DNA from 3 places in the Streptomyces sp. NPDC049970 genome. Region 1 is predicted to be linked to each of the others. Evidence: riboswitches for the same ligand, from Rfam matches in the RefSeq annotation. Region 1 holds a riboswitch; each other region holds the start of a gene.

Region 1 (5,374 bases):
GGGCTGGTCCGCTCGTGGTACCGGCGGGCGCTCGTCGAACTCTCGCGGCTGCCGCACATCGAGCGGGTCGCCGTCCAGACCAATCTCAGCGGCCGTACCGGCTGGCTGTCGGAGGCGGACAGGGACAAGGTCGCCCTGTGGTGCACCTACCATCCGGGCCAGACGCCGTACGAGCGCTTCCTCGGCCGGATCCGGGAACTCGCGGACCTCGGGGTGCGCCACAGCGTCGGGATCGTCGGGCTCGGCGAACACCTGGAGGAGGCCCGCCGCCTGCGTGCGGCGCTGCCGCCCGAGGTGTACCTCTGGGTGAACGCCGCCGAGGGGCACACCTACACGGACGAGGAGGCGGACCGCTGGACGGCCCTGGACCCCCTGTTCCCGTACAGCCGGCATCCGCACCGCTCGGCCGGTCTGCCCTGCCGGACCGGTGACTCCGTGATCTCGGTGGACGGTGACGGGACGGTGCGGCGCTGTCACTTCGTCCGGGCGGAACTGGGCAACCTGTACGACGGCAGCTACCGGAGCTCACTCGGGCCGCGCGGATGCCCGCTGGAGGTGTGCGACTGCCACATCGGCTACGTCCACCTGGAGACCTTGCCGCTGTACGACGTCTTCGCGGGAGGCGTCCTGGAGCGCATACCGGCCCGTCCGGTGCGGGCGCCCGCTCCGGACGGACTCGCCCACCCGCGACCGGGCAGGCGCCTGCTGCCCTACGTCAGCCGCTGAGAACGCCCGCTGCCTTACGTCACGTGCCACCCGCCGAAAAGCGTCCGCCGTTCTCCGTCGGCCGCCGAGAGGGCGTGCCGCCCGGCGTCGGCCGCGGTGGAGAACGCCGGGGGCGGTCAGAGCGGCAGCAGATCGGGGCGCTTGGCCTCTACGTGGTCGCCGGAGGACTCACCGCGCAGCCGTCGGCCGATCCACGGGACGAGGTACTCCCGCGCCCAGTTGATGTCGTCCCGGCGCACCTCGAGAGCTCCGCGCTGTGCCTGCGGGGGCCACATCTGGTCGGGGTCGGCCGGCACGCCGAGGCCGAGCACCTGGGCGGCGCGCAGCGCGACCCGGGTGTGCCCCTCGGGCGAGAGGTGCAGCCGGTCGTTGTCCCAGGCCCTGCGGTCCTGGACCGACCGCAGGGACCACAGGTCCAGGACCGGGCAGTCGTAGCGGTCGGCGATGGACCGGACGTGTGCGGTGTATGTGGCGATCTTGCCGCGCAGATGCTTCAGCACCGGGATGTCCCGGGTGTCGAAGCCGGTGGTCACCATGACCGTGCCGACCGAGCGCGCCAGGTCGGCCACCGCGCGCTCGAAGCGCTCGGCCACGTCGTCCGGGTCGGAACCGGGACGCAGGATGTCGTTGCCGCCCGCGCAGAAGCTCACCAGGTCCGGTGCGAGCTGCTTCGCGCGGGGGACCTGTTCCTCGACTATCTGGTCGAGGAGTCGTCCGCGTACGGCGAGATTGGCGTACCGGAATATCCCGTGCGGGTCGTCCACCGGGCGGGCCAGCGCGTCGGGGACGGGGAGCCGGTCCGCGAGGAGTACCGCGAACCGGTCCGCCCAGCCGACGAGCCGCCCGTCCGGGCCGGGGTCCCCGACGCCCTCGGTGAAACTGTCGCCGATCGCCGCGTACGACCCGATGATGCCTCGTGTCTTGTTTCTCGAATCGTCTGCCACAACGACTTATCCTGCACCTTCGAATGTGACCTACGCGACCGTAATAAGGGGTTGACGGTTGGTGACAAAGACCACCTGGTCAGGTTTTGGTAAAGCCGGAATAAGCAGAGGGGCGGCGCGCCGTGCGCACCGCCCCTCTGCTCAACCCTCGGGTGTCGCCCCTCAGATGGAGACGCCGTGCGAACGCAGGTACGCGATCGGGTCGACGTCCGAGCCGTAGCTCGGACCGGTGCGGACCTCGAAGTGGAGGTGCGGGCCGGTGGAGTTGCCGGTGGAGCCGGAAAGGCCGATCTGCTGCCCGCCGGTGACGGTCTGTCCGGCCGAGACCTCCAGCGAGGACAGGTGGGCGTACTGCGAGTACATGCCGTCGCTGTGCTGGATGACGACCTCGTTGCCGTACGAGCCGCTCCAGCCCGCGGAGACCACGGTGCCCGGGCCGATGGACCGGACGCTGGTGCCGGATGCGGCCTGGAAGTCGGAACCGGTGTGGTAGCCGCTGGACCAGCTGGCGCCGGAGGCGCGGTACTGCGTGGTGACCGTGGGGCTCTCCACCGGCGCCGCGTAGCCGGAGCCGGTGCTCTGCGAGGCACCGGAGTCGGCGGTGGCGGCGGCGTTCTCGGCCGGAGCGGCCTTCTCGGCGGCGGGCTTCGGGGCGGACTTCGCCTTGGAGGGCGCGGCCTCGGCGGCCGGCTTCCCGGTCGCACCGGGGGCCTTGGCACCGAGGGTCAGCTTCATTCCCGGGCGGATCAGGCTCGGGTTCCCACCGACGACGTCGCGGTTGTCCTTGTACAGCTTCTGCCATCCGCCCTTGGTCTTCTGGCTACTGGCGATCTTCGCGAGGTAGTCGCCGGCGACCACGGAGTAGGTCTTCGGGGAGCCCTTCACCCCGGTGGCGGGCGCGCTCTCGGCGACGGAGGCGGACTTGGCCGCGGCGGGCGCGGCCTGCTCCGCGGCGTGGGCGCCGGTGGCGCCGATCAGCGGGAGGGCGAGTACGGCGCCGCCGGTACCCGCGGCGAGGAAGCCGCGGGAGATCGGGCCGGTCTTCTTACGGCGGTGCTTGCCTTTTGCGGGCATGGGGAATTCCTCTCCGGCGCCTACGAGGTGAGCTGTCGGGTTCGGACTGGAGATGCCCGGCCGCGCGGTGGCGCGTCTTGACCCCGAGCCGTTCCGGATGGCTCCGGTCGGCGGCTTACCTGGTTCCCCCGCTCCTGCCACACGTGAGTCGGTGCGGATTCCGGGCGGCGGCAGGATTAGGCGTTCCGTCCGGATTGACCGTGACCGTAAGCGAGCCGGGACTCCGGGAACAAGCCTCGGAATGCGAACCGGAATCGACACCTCAATTCCGTCGCGCAATTCCCGTCACACTCCGTGGATTACGGATCTTGGCTTTCCGCAGGGCGTCCGGAATACCCACGAGCACCCTCGCCACACACCGTCACGGATATGACCTCGCTCACCCCCCTCCCCTCATCTCCCGCACAAGCAGGGCATGTTCTGCTAAATGCATTAATACGGACATGTTGCGGTCGTCGGCCCGGCGGGGGGACACCGCAGCGCCCGGGGCCGTGAGCCGACGCGGCCATGTCGTATCGTCGCGAGCGTGCCCCCGTCGGCGAGCGGCGCCGACGCCAGACACTCCAGGAGCCCTTGTGACGCAGCTGCCAGAGGTCCCGCCGGCCGGCCCCGAGCCGACGGACGTCGACCTGACCGGTGTCCGCAACTTCCGCGACGTCGGCGGGCTCCCGACGGTCGACGGACGCACCGTGCGCTTCGGACGCCTCTACCGCAGCGGCCACCTCGCCCACGCCACCGAGGCCGACACCGCCTTCCTCGCCGGGCTCGGACTGCACACGGTCTTCGACTTCCGCAACGCGGCCGACCACAAGCTCGACGGGTACGACGTGGAGCTGCCCGGCGTCCGGAATGTCAGCATTCCGCTCTCCGACCCGGCTGACGGCGCGGAGTTCTGGCGGCTGGTGCGCGACGGCGACATCCAGCAGCTGCGCTCGATCCTGGCCGACGGCAAGGGCACGGAGCGCATGGTCCTGTCGTACCGCACGATGATCAAGGACCGCACGGCCGAGCACAGCCGCGTACTGCACGCCCTGGCCGAGGACAGCGTGCCGGCGCTGATGCACTGTGCGGCGGGCAAGGACCGGGCCGGCCTCTCGGTGGCGGTGTCACTGCTGGCGGTCGGGGTCGAGAAGGACGCTGTCGAGGCCGACTACCTCAAGTCGAACGACGCTCATCGCCGCTACAAGGTGCGCCGCAGCGACACCTCGTCGGCGGGGATGTCCGACGAGGTGATGGAGCTGCTCAATCCGCTCTTCGGGGCCCACCGCGAATACCTGGCCGCGGCGTTCGCGGCCATCGAGGAGACCTGGGGCAGCACCGAGCGCTACCTCCGGGAAGGGCTGAAGGTCAGCGACGAGACCCGCGAGAAACTGCGCGAGCGACTCGTCGAGGACGCTCGGCGTCCGTGAACGGCCCGCCGTCCGGGAAACCGTAGCGGTGGCGGTCAGCCCTTGCCGGCCACGTTGAACAGGATGTAGAGGAAGGCCGCGACGACGTGTCCGGCCACCAGGTAGGCGACGAGCCGGATCACCAGGCCGCGCGGCATCCGCCGCTCCTGGGTGTCGGCGCCCTCGGCTCGTCGCGGGGTGAGCGGGTCGTAGTACTCCGAATCGGACATGACAGTCCTCTCTTCCGGCCGCTCGGGCCGGGGTGGGAACGCTAGGGCCCGGGTGGGAACAAGGGTGCGCCGATCGAGGCGCGCGCGATCAGAGCCGCCGGACCGCGCCGCCCAGGCACAGCTCGGCGGGCGGGCTCTGCAGCAGCGTGTGGACGAAGAGCAGGCTCGCCCCACCGCGGTCGAGGGCCGCGATCCGGTGCGGGGTGAGCGAGTCGAAGTGCGCGCTGTCGCCCGGACCGAGATCGTGCACGGTCTCCCCCAGCACGACCCTGAGCCGGCCGTCGAGGAGGTAGAGCCATTCCTCCCCGGGGTGGACGCGCACGAGATCCCCCTCGGTGCCGTGGGGGACGCGGACGCGCAGTGCCTGCATGGCGCGTCCCGAACCGCCCGCCTGCCGGTAGATCCAGCCGTCGGCCCCGTCGTCGGGCGGGCCTTCGGCCGGTCCGCCCCGGACGATCGCGTCACGTTCGGGGGGCATCTCGCCCAGGAGCTCGGAGACCGTCGTACCGTAGACGCGGGCCAGGCCGAGCAGCATCGGCAGCGAGGGCTGACGCCGGCCCGTCTCGAGCCTGGAGAGGTGGGCCGGGGAGAGTCCGGCACGCCCGGCGGCGCTCTCCAGCGTCAGTCCGCGGTCGCGGCGCAGCTCTCGCAGGCGCGGCGCGACTCCCGGGAGCTCGTCGGCCGCCCCTCCGTCAGGAGGATTCATACCTCCATTGGGCCAGGATCCTGCCTCTGAGGCAAATTTATTGCCTCAGAGGCAAAGTGTCAGCGGTTGGCGACGGCCTGTTTCACCAGCGTCCTGCCGAAGTCCCACATCAGTCCGCTGCCGCTGTGCGCGTCGTCCATCACGGCGGTGAAGGCGGCCACGAAGCGCTCCACCTCCGGCTCTCCGACGACCAGCGGGGGAATCAGTTTGATCACCTCCAGGTGGTCGCCGGAGACCTGGGTGAGGATGCGGTGCTTCTGCAGCAGCGGTACGACCACCATCTGGGCGAAGAGCCCCTTGCGGGCC
Region 2 (5,374 bases), on a different contig from region 1:
CCGAAGCGGCCTGCGCACCCGACGCGGCGCCCGAACTCTTCACCTGGGAGTTCGCCACCGACCCGTACCCTGCCTACGCCTGGCTCCGCGAGCACAGCCCCGTGCACCGCACGACACTGCCCAGCGGGGTCGAGGCCTGGCTGGTCACCAGGTACGCGGACGCCCGGCAGGCCCTCGCCGACACCCGGCTCTCCAAGAACCCGGCGCACCACACCGGGTCGGCGAACTCCAAGGGGAAGACGGGCATCCCGGGGGAGCGCAAGGCCGACCTGATGACGCATCTGCTCAACATCGATCCGCCGGACCACACCCGGCTGCGCCGACTCGTGTCCAAGGCGTTCACCCCGCGCCGGGTCGCCGAGTTCGCGCCGCGGGTGCAGGAGTTGGCCGACCGCCTCATCGACTCGTTCGTCGAGGAGGGCAAGGCCGACCTGATCCACGACTTCGCCTTCCCCCTCCCCATCTACGCCATCTGCGACCTGCTGGGGGTGCCCCCGGAGGACCAGGACGACTTCCGGGACTGGGCGGGCATGATGATCCGGCACGGCGGCGGTCCGCGCGGCGGGGTGGCCAGGTCGGTCAAGAAGATGCGCGGCTATCTCGCCGAACTCATCCACCGCAAGCGGGAGAGTCCCGGCGACGACCTGATCTCGGGGCTGATCCGGGCGAGCGACCACGGCGAGCACCTCAGCGAGAACGAGGCCGCCGCGATGGCTTTCATCCTGCTCTTCGCCGGTTTCGAGACGACCGTGAACCTGATCGGCAACGGCACCTACGCACTGCTGCGCCACCCGGCCCAGCGTGAACTCCTGGAGCGGTCGCTGGCCGCGGGGGACACCGGACTGCTCGACACGGGCATCGAGGAGCTGCTGCGCTACGACGGGCCGGTGGAGCTCGCGACCTGGCGTTACGCCACCGAACCCGTACGGCTGGGAGGGCAGGACGTCGCGGTGGGGGACCCCGTCCTGGTGGTGCTGGCCGCCGCGGACCGGGACCCGGAGCGGTTCCGGGACGCGGACACCCTGGATCTCGCCCGGAGTGACAACCAGCACCTCGGTTACGGTCACGGAATCCACTACTGCGTGGGTGCGCCGCTGGCCCGGCTGGAGGGGCGGGTGGCCCTGGCGACGCTGCTGCGGCGCCTTCCCGACCTGCGGCTCGCCGCGGAACCTGATGATTTGCGATGGCGGGGCGGGCTCATCATGCGTGGACTGCGCACGCTTCCGGTGGAGTTCGATCCCGGGCATCGGTCCGCAAAAGGTGACACTCTGTCAACTCTGTGACTTTCACGTGATCTCCGCTGCATCGACTTGTGACACACGTTCGAGTACGGCTAGGTTCACCGTTCGACTCACCCGTCACATGTCAGTCACACGGAAGGCAATCCCATGGGCTCCGCGAACGGCAGACACCGTCGCCCTCGTCAGGCACCCGCCATCGTCGTCGCCGCGGGCGTCACGGGATCGGCCATCGCCATCCCGCTGCTCGGTGCGGGCGGTGCGCAGGCCGCAGAGGCCACGACCTGGGACCGGGTCGCCGAATGCGAGAGCGGTGGCATGTGGAGCGCCGACCTCGGTAACGGCTACTACGGCGGTCTGCAGTTCTCGCAGGACACGTGGTCCGCCTACGGCGGCACCACGTACGCGCCCCGCGCCGACCTCGCGAGCCGCTCGCAGCAGATCTCCGTCGCGGAGAAGGTGCTGGACGACAAGGGTCCGCAGGCGTGGCCCAGCTGCGCGGTGATCTCCGGGCTGGCGCTCGACGGGACGCTGCCGGGTATCGACCCGGGCGGCGAGCCGTCCGCCGAGCCGTCTGACAGCACGGCCCCGTCGGACACCGCCTCCTCCGAGGCGCCCGACGAGGCGGACGGCACCGACGCGAAGGACGAGACGGACAAGGTTCCGGCAGGCGAAGCCGCCGACAAGGGTGACGAGACCGAGGCGTCGCCGTCCGCCGAGCCGTCCCCGCAGGCGACCGGGAAGTCCGGCGCCTCGAAGGGTGACGACGGGGAGACGGGCGGAAAGCACCGCGGTACGCCGGCCCCGGAGGCGGGTAGCGGGTCGGCGGATACCGACGGGCGCGAGTCCGGCCGGCACGCCTCGCGGGGTGACTCCGAGGCGCGCCAGGGCGCGGACGAGGGGACGTACACGGTCCGCGAGGGCGACAACCTCTGGGCGATCGCGGACTCGCAGGAGCTCGCGGGCGGCTGGACCGCGCTCTACGAGGCGAACAAGGCGGAGCTCGGCTCCGACCCCGACCTGATCCTTCCCGGCCAGAGCCTGGACCTGGACCTCGGTCCGGACGCGAGCGACTCGCAGCCGGAGACCCTGGCCGCCAACTGATCAAAAGCGCGAAAACACCCCGAAATCGGGGGTAGTTCAGAGGCCTATGTCCACTTATGCGTAAGTGAGACATGGGTCTCTTTGCTTGAACTGGCGGCCCGCGTCCGTCCTGTCCGCCCATATCCGCTCCGACCTGCGCGAACGGGCCCGAGTGTCATTGTGTTACGCGCTGATTGACCGTTATGCCCGCCTTTGAATGTGGGGGTTGCGTGTGTTTACGGTCGGAGCCGCTCGCACCGCGGGCACCTTCGACCGTCACGCCGAATCCTGCCGTCGGTCGGAGGGAACGACGCGTAAAGCGCCGTAGGCAGGAGCGGGGGACCCAGGTAAGTGCCGGACCCGGCCGTCGGAAGACGGGCGAGGGACGGCTCGGGGTGAAGTCGTCCGCGAGCGCGGGCGACCGGGCAACTCACAGGCCCGAACCCGACAGCTCACCTCGTAGGCGTCGGTGAGGAGAACGATGCTGCTTTCCACCAAGGGCAAGCACCGCCGCCCGTCCAAGGCCGTCCGTATCGCCACCCTGGCCGGCGTCACCGGTGCGGCCGTCGCCGTCCCGCTGATGGGCGCGACCGGCGCTTCCGCCGCCTCCGTCGACACCTGGGACGCCGTCGCCCAGTGCGAGTCCGGCGGCAACTGGTCCATCAACACCGGCAACGGCTACTACGGCGGTCTGCAGTTCTCGCAGTCCAGCTGGGCCGCCGCCGGCGGTACGCAGTACGCGGCCCGCGCGGACCTGGCCAGCAAGGACCAGCAGATCGCCGCCGCCGAGAAGCTCCTCGACCTGCAGGGCCCGGGCGCCTGGGGGTGCGCGGGTGCCGGCGGCCTGACGAACGACGGTGTGGACCCGGGCGTCGACACCGGCTCCTCGAAGAACGGCGACACGGCCCCGAAGGCCGCGCCGGAGCGCAAGGCCGAGAAGCCCACCACGCGCAGCGAGAAGCGCACGGCCCCCAAGGAGACCGTCACCACCCCGACCGGCCAGAAGGTCGAGAAGGGTGACGGCGAGTACAAGGTGAAGGCCGGCGACACCCTCAGCAAGATCGCCGACGCGAAGAAGGTCAAGGGCGGCTGGGAGAAGCTGTTCAAGCTGAACGGCGACATCGTCGACGACGCCGACCTGATCTTCCCGGGCCAGCAGCTCCACCTGACGAAGTAGCGGACCGGGGTTTCCTCCTCCCTCCCCGGCGGTCCGGCCCGGCGTGCACCACCCCCCTGCGCGCCGGGCCGGCGCCGCGCCGGGCACCCCGCGTCGGGGCTCCTCCACGGGTCGCCGCGAGGGGCCGGGCCGGGGCGAGTGTTCAACTGTTGTGGTTACCTGCCAGTAGATTTCCGCAGCTTTGCCCGTAATGAAGGTCCTTGGGTCCTTTTTCGTCCCAGGGGGCGGGCGGACGGCCGATTGAGCGCGCCGAGCCGGTTAGGCTCGTGGCGCAAGGCCACAGTGACCCTGCACAACCAGTGTCAGATCCCAGAAGGAGATGCCTCGTGCCGTCCATCGACGTCGTCGTAGCCAGGGAAATCCTCGACTCCCGGGGAAACCCCACGGTCGAGGTCGAGGTTGGCCTCGACGACGGCAGCACGGGACGTGCTGCCGTCCCGTCCGGCGCCTCCACCGGTGCGTTCGAGGCCATCGAGCTTCGCGACGGTGACCCCAACCGCTACCACGGCAAGGGTGTCGAGAAGGCCGTCCTCGCCGTGATCGAGCAGATCGGCCCGGAGCTCGTCGGTTACGACGCCACCGAGCAGCGCCTCATCGACCAGGCGATGTTCGACCTGGACGCGACCGAGAACAAGGGCTCCCTCGGCGCCAACGCCATCCTCGGTGTCTCGCTGGCCGTGGCGCACGCCGCGTCCGAGGCCTCCGACCTCCCGCTGTTCCGCTACCTCGGCGGCCCGAACGCGCACCTGCTGCCCGTTCCGATGATGAACATCCTGAACGGCGGCTCGCACGCCGACTCCAACGTGGACATCCAGGAGTTCATGATCGCGCCGATCGGCGCCGAGTCCTTCTCCGAGGGCCTTCGCTGGGGCGCGGAGATCTACCACACGCTGAAGAAGGTCCTGAAGACCAAGGGCCTGTCCACCGGTCTCGGCGACGAGGGCGGCTTCGCCCCGAACCTCGAGTCCAACCGCGCCGCCCTCGACCTGATCCTCGAGGCCGTCAAGGAGGCCGGCTACGTCCCGGGCCGCGACATCGCGCTCGCGCTCGACGTCGCCGCGTCCGAGTTCTACAAGGACGGCGTCTACGAGTTCGAGGGCGAGTCCCGCTCGGCCGCCGAGATGACCGAGTACTACGAGGAGCTCGTCTCCGCGTACCCGCTGGTCTCCATCGAGGACCCGCTGTACGAGGACGACTGGGCCGGCTGGAAGGTCATCACCGACAAGCTGGGCTCCAAGGTGCAGATCGTCGGTGACGACCTGTTCGTGACCAACCCGGAGCGCCTCGCCCGCGGCATCGAGGAGGGCTCGGCCAACGCCCTGCTCGTCAAGGTCAACCAGATCGGTTCGCTGACCGAGACCCTGGACGCCGTGGAGCTGGCCCAGCGCAACGGCTTCAAGTGCATGATGTCCCACCGCTCCGGTGAGACCGAGGACGTCACCATCGCCGACCTCGCCGTCGCCGTGAACTGCGGTCAGATCAAGACCGGCGCCCCGGCCCGCTCGGACCGTGTCGCCAAGTACAACCAGCTGCTGCGCATCGAGGAGATCCTCGACGACGCCGCGGTGTACGCCGGCCGCTCGGCGTTCCCGCGGTTCCGCTTCGAGGGCTGACAGCCCGAGTCCGGAGCACCAGCCTCCGTCCGTCCCCGCATCCGGTCCCGTACCGTGTGCGGGGACGGACGTGCGTGACGGGGAGGTGTGAGACATGGCCGGGAAGGACCGCGACCGGTTCTCCACCACGACCAGGCTGCGCGTGCTCGGTGAGCAGACGGCGGCCCGCGTCTACCGGTCCCAGAACCGCCGCCAGGCCCGCCGCTCGCGGCTCACCGGGCGTGCCGCGTTCCTGGCGCTGATCGTCTGCTCCCTGGTGGTGG
Region 3 (5,374 bases), on a different contig from region 1:
GGCCGCACCCTCCAGAGCGGTCGCGGACGCCGCGCCCGCGAGGGCGAGGGTGGCTGCGGTCCGAGCGGCGGGCCCGGTGAACAGGCGCTGTCTGGGCTTGCGGTGAGCGGCTTCTCGATGGGCGGCCACGGGGGTGGTGCGTCCTTCCGTTCGACTGCCCGTCGGGGGGACCGGCGGGCCCGCCCGGGTCCGCCGGCGGGCCACCACAGGGGGGAGTGGCCCGCCGCCGGATCTCCTGGCGGGGCGACCGGGATGCCGCTCGGTACGGGGAGCGGCGGTTCAGAATCGGTCACCTGGGATGGACGCTAAGCCCGGGGCGCGAGGAAGAGGCGTAATGACAGCTATTGCCCTCGGATGCGGTTTCGTTTCCACCGAATGACCGGGAAATTCAGTCGGAGTCCGGCAATCCGCGCAGGCCTCGCGTCAACTCATCGGTAAGTAGTACCTGGTGGAGAGTGGTGATATGGCCGGGCCCTAGGCTGCGGCCATGGACGTACTCATCAATGTCTTCGTGGCCCTGCACATCATCGGGATCGCCTCCCTGCTGGGCGGGTTCCTGACCCAGACGAAGGCCATGGGCGCGGGCACGGCCCGGTTCGTTCCGGCCATGCTGCACGGCGCGCTCACCATGCTCGTCACGGGCATCGCCCTCGTCGGGCTCAACCAGGCCGACGACCAGAGCGTGAACAACGTCAAGATCGGGATCAAGCTGCTGATCCTCGTCGTGATCCTCGCGCTCGTCTATGTGAAGCGCGACGACGAGAAGGCCGGCAAGGGGGCCTTCGCCGCGGTCGGCGGGCTCACCGTCGCCAACATCTTCATCGCCGTGCTCTGGACCTGAGCGGTCGGGCCGGGCTCCCGGCCCCCGAGGCGGCCCGAGCGGCCTGTTCGTGCGGGTGGAGGGGCCCGGGGAGCGATCCCGGCCCCCTCCACGGCTCCCGGCGGTGAGCCGTCAGTCGTGTGTCGCACCGGGTGCGGTCACCGGGTGCGTCGCCCCCGACGTGTCACGCCGGGCGCACACTGCCGTAGATCGGCATGTAGTAGATCGACTCCTCGCGGACGTTCGCACCCGGCTTGGGCGCGTGGATCATCATGCCGCCGCCCTTGTAGATGCCGACGTGGCTGATGTCGTCGTAGAAGAAGACCAGGTCACCGGGTTGCAGATTCGAGGTCGATACCCGTGTGCCCACCTTGACCTGGTCCCACGTCGTACGCGGCAGATCGACACCGGCCGCCTTCCAGGCCGCCCGGGTGAGCCCGGAGCAGTCGTACGAGGACGGCCCCGTCGCACCCCAGACGTACGGCTTCCCGATCTGGGCGCGGGCGAAGGCCAGCACCTTGTCGGCCTTCGACGCGTAGCCGCTGTCGGAGCCGGTTCCCGTGCCGGAGCCCGCGTCCTTCTGGGCGGTCTCCTTCGAGGCGCGCCCGGACCGCGCCTTGTCCGCGGCGGCCTGCTGCCTGGCCAGTTCGTCGGCCTTGCGCTTGGCCTCCGCCTCCTTCCTGCGCTCCAGCCCGGCGAGCCGCGCCTTCTCCTCGGCGGTCAGCTTCGACAGCAGCGAGCGCGCCTCGGTGAGCTTCGTCTGCACCTGCTGCTTGCTGCCGCGCAGGGTGGCCTGCGACTTGGTCAGCGTCTCGAGGCTCTTCGTCGCCTCGACGCGCTTCGCCGCCGCCTCCTTCTGCTGCGTACGGAAGTCGGTGACCGTCTTCTGCTGCTGGCTGGTCATCCTTGCCATCAGCTGGTCCTGGTCGAAGTACGACTGCGGGTCGTCCGCCAGGAAGAACGTCGCCGTCGGGGCGATCGAGCCGCTGCGGTACTGGGCCGCGGCGTACCCCCCCAGTTCGCGGCGCGTCTCGTTGAGCTTGTCGGCCCGCCGGGCCGCCGCCTCCAGCAGTGCGTCCACTTTCGAGCGCTGCTCGGCCGACGACGCCTTCGCCTGGTTGTACTGCTGGGTCGCGGTACCGGCCTGCCGGTACAGGGCGTCGACCTTCTTCTGCACTTCCTCGATGCTGGGCTTGGGCTCGGCCGGGGCAGCCGTCGCGCTCTGGGTGGAGAGCAGGGTGACGGAGGCGAGCGCCGCCGTCGTGAGACCGACCACAGGTGTGGTCGTGCGCAGCCGCGTGCGCCGCTTGCGATGCGATGCCAAGACCGGCATCTCCTTCCGTGGACCGCCTACCGGGTTAGCTGTCGGGTTCGGGCGGAACGGAAGGCTGCCCTACGGTCCGGCGGAGACGGACCGATTCACCCCGGTGTTGCGTGTGGGTCCCCGGTTCCGCGCTCCCTCGTGGGAGTACGGATTCGGCGGAGGGTGCCCGCGCGGCGTGGTTCGCCTCGATCGGTTACGGGACACCCGTCGCAGCACGCTAACCAACTTGTGGTGCCTGTGTGAAGGTTGATGGTCGATATGCCCGATACGTTTTCGTGACCTTTCTCCGACGCGGTTCCGGGCCGTCGCGCGGCGGTCCGGATACTCACGCACCGTCGGCGGTTCGTCCCGTTGCGTGCGCGGAGCGGGTCCTTGTCACCGATGCGGCCCGGGCTGTCGGTGCGTCCGCCTAGACTTGTGAGGCGATGAGCAGCCTCTTTGACGACAGTTTCCTGACCGGCCTCCAGCAAGCAGAGGCAGGCCCCCCGCCGCCCCCCGAGGAGCACGCGCCCGAAGCGGTGCCGGAGGGCCTCTTCGGGGAGGTCTTCGACGCCCCGCCGCAGCCCCGCGACGCTTACTACCGCGACGGCGCGCCGCGCCCCGTCGTCGACTCCGCCGCGCTGCTCGACGGGCTGAACACCGAGCAGCGCGCCGCCGTCGTGCACGCCGGGTCCCCGCTGCTCATCGTCGCGGGTGCCGGGTCGGGCAAGACCAGGGTGCTCACCCACCGCATCGCTCATCTGCTGGCCGAGCGCGGGGTGCACCCGGGGCAGATCCTCGCGATCACCTTCACCAACAAGGCCGCGGGCGAGATGAAGGAGCGCGTCGAGGACCTCGTCGGCCCGCGCGCCAACGCCATGTGGGTCATGACGTTCCACAGCGCCTGCGTGCGGATCCTGCGCCGCGAGTCGAAGCTCCTCGGTTTCACCTCGTCGTTCTCGATCTACGACGCCGCCGACTCCAAGCGACTGATGGCACTGGTCTGCCGCGATCTCGACCTCGACCCGAAGCGCTTTCCGCCGAAGTCGTTCACGGCGAAGGTCTCGAACCTGAAGAACGAGCTGATCGACGAGGAGACCTTCGCCGGTCAGGCCGCCGAGGGTCTCGAGAAGACCCTGGCGCAGGCGTACGCGCTCTACCAGGCGCGGCTGCGCGAAGCCAACGCACTGGACTTCGACGACATCATCATGACCACGGTCCACCTGCTCCAGGCGTTCCCCGACGTCGCCGAGCACTACCGCCGCCGCTTCCGGCACGTGATGGTCGACGAGTACCAGGACACCAACCACGCGCAGTACACCCTGGTGCGCGAGCTGGTCGGACCCGCGGGCGAGGCAGACGCCCCCGGCGAGCTGTGTGTCGTCGGTGACGCGGACCAGTCGATCTACGCCTTCCGGGGCGCGACCATCCGCAACATCCTCCAGTTCGAGGAGGACTACCCGGACGCGAAGACGATCATGCTGGAGCAGAACTACCGCTCCACCCAGACGATCCTCTCCGCGGCCAACGCCGTGATCGAGCGCAACGAGAGCCGCCGCCCCAAGAACCTCTGGACGAACGCCGGCACCGGAACCCGGATCACGGGCTACGTCGCCGACACCGAGCACGACGAGGCGCAGTTCGTCGCCACCGAGATCGACCGCCTCACGGACGCCGGGGAGGCGAAGGCGGGCGACGTCGCCGTCTTCTACCGTACGAACGCCCAGTCCCGTGTCTTCGAAGAGATCTTCATCCGGGTCGGGCTCCCCTACAAGGTCGTCGGCGGAGTGCGCTTCTACGAGCGCAAGGAGGTCAGGGACGTCCTGGCCTACCTCCGGGTCCTCTCCAACCCCGAGGACACGGTCCCGCTCCGCCGCATCCTCAACGTGCCCAAGCGGGGTATCGGCGACCGGGCCGAGGCGATGATCGACGCGCTGTCGATGCGCGAGAAGATCTCCTTCCCGCAGGCCCTGCGCCGCGTCGACGAGGCGTACGGCATGGCGGCCCGGTCGACCAACGCCGTGAGGCGGTTCAACACGCTGATGGAGGAACTCCGCACGATCGTGGAGTCCGGCGCCGGTCCGGCGGTCGTGCTGGAGGCCGTCATGGAGCGGACCGGCTATCTCGCCGAGCTCCAGGCCTCCACCGATCCGCAGGACGAGACCCGTATCGAGAACCTCCAGGAACTCGCCGCCGTCGCGCTCGAGTTCGAGCAGGAGCGTGCGGAGGACGAGGGTTCCGGGACACTGGCCGAGTTCCTGGAGAAGGTCGCGCTCGTCGCAGACGCCGACCAGATCCCCGACGAGGACGAGGACGGCTCCGGTGTCGTCACGCTGATGACGCTGCACACCGCCAAGGGGCTCGAATTCCCGGTGGTGTTCCTGACCGGCATGGAGGACGGCGTCTTCCCCCACATGCGGGCGCTGGGACAGGTCAAGGAGCTGGAGGAGGAGCGCAGGCTGGCGTACGTGGGCATCACGCGTGCCCGTGAGCGCCTTTACCTCACCAGGGCGGCGATGCGCAGTGCGTGGGGTCAGCCCGCGTACAACCCGCCGTCACGCTTCCTGGAGGAGATCCCGGACCAGCACCTGGAGTGGAAGCGCAAGGGGCCGATGGCGGCTCCGGCGGGCCCGACTTCGGGGATCACGTCGTCGCTGTCCTCGTCGCGCTCGAAGTCCGGGCCGGCGGGGTTCGCGACCCGGCGCACCTCCGAGAAGCCCGTCGTCACGCTGGTGGTGGGGGACCGGGTCACGCACGACCAGTTCGGCCTGGGGACGGTCACGGCGGTCGACGGGTTCGGCGACCAGGCGAAGGCGACGGTCGACTTCGGCGACGAGCGGCCCAAGAAGCTTCTGCTGCGCTACGCACCGGTCGAGAAACTCTGACCCGGACCCGCCGGAACGGGGGGCGTGCTTGCGGGCGGCCCTCCGGCTGGGAGGGCCGGGGCTGCGTTCCGCTGTCGCGTGCGGGGGGCGGCGCAGGGTCGCGTGCCGTTTTCGCGTGCGGGGGCGTGGCGTGCGCGCGAAGTTGTCGTGTACGTGGAGACGGCGTGGGGCCGCGCGCCGGGCCCCCGCCGTCCTGCACCGCGGTCCTGCACCGCCGTCCTCCAGGTGCCGGACGGTCTCAGTTCGGGTTGAGGCCGTGGCTGACGAGCCACGGCATCGGGTCGATCGCCGAGCCGCCGCCGGGCCGTACCTCGAAGTGCAGGTGCGGGCCGGTCGAGTTGCCCGAGCTGCCCGAGTAGGCGATGA

What was found. A riboswitch is a leader RNA that binds a small molecule or an ion and turns the genes downstream of it on or off. The one in region 1 is predicted to bind cyclic di-AMP.
Region 2: another riboswitch for cyclic di-AMP. It lies ahead of AB0I83_RS20685 (transglycosylase family protein); the one in region 1 lies ahead of AB0I83_RS02720 (LysM peptidoglycan-binding domain-containing M23 family metallopeptidase).
Region 3: another riboswitch for cyclic di-AMP. It lies ahead of AB0I83_RS10215 (NlpC/P60 family protein); the one in region 1 lies ahead of AB0I83_RS02720 (LysM peptidoglycan-binding domain-containing M23 family metallopeptidase).

Annotation. Positions count from the first base shown of each region.
Region 1 is NZ_JBFALP010000001.1:624,478-629,851, reverse strand. Features, by position in the region: gene AB0I83_RS02730 (STM4011 family radical SAM protein) at 1-726, shown strand, start outside; gene AB0I83_RS02725 (SGNH/GDSL hydrolase family protein) at 843-1,670, opposite strand; gene AB0I83_RS02720 (LysM peptidoglycan-binding domain-containing M23 family metallopeptidase) at 1,833-2,744, opposite strand; cyclic di-AMP (ydaO/yuaA leader) riboswitch at 2,749-2,908, opposite strand; gene AB0I83_RS02715 (tyrosine-protein phosphatase) at 3,320-4,153, shown strand; gene AB0I83_RS02710 (DUF6126 family protein) at 4,189-4,362, opposite strand; gene AB0I83_RS02705 (XRE family transcriptional regulator) at 4,451-5,068, opposite strand; gene AB0I83_RS02700 (aspartate aminotransferase family protein) at 5,128-5,374, opposite strand, start outside.
Region 2 is NZ_JBFALP010000011.1:146,840-152,213, forward strand. Features, by position in the region: gene AB0I83_RS20675 (cytochrome P450) at 1-1,283, shown strand, start outside; gene AB0I83_RS20680 (transglycosylase family protein) at 1,389-2,342, shown strand; cyclic di-AMP (ydaO/yuaA leader) riboswitch at 2,664-2,802, shown strand; gene AB0I83_RS20685 (transglycosylase family protein) at 2,803-3,498, shown strand; gene eno (phosphopyruvate hydratase) at 3,825-5,111, shown strand; gene AB0I83_RS20695 (septum formation initiator family protein) at 5,206-5,374, shown strand, end outside.
Region 3 is NZ_JBFALP010000004.1:319,263-324,636, forward strand. Features, by position in the region: gene AB0I83_RS10205 (NlpC/P60 family protein) at 1-129, opposite strand, end outside; gene AB0I83_RS10210 (hypothetical protein) at 488-841, shown strand; gene AB0I83_RS10215 (NlpC/P60 family protein) at 1,005-2,153, opposite strand; cyclic di-AMP (ydaO/yuaA leader) riboswitch at 2,152-2,312, opposite strand; gene pcrA (DNA helicase PcrA) at 2,570-5,008, shown strand; gene AB0I83_RS10225 (peptidoglycan DD-metalloendopeptidase family protein) at 5,247-5,374, opposite strand, start outside.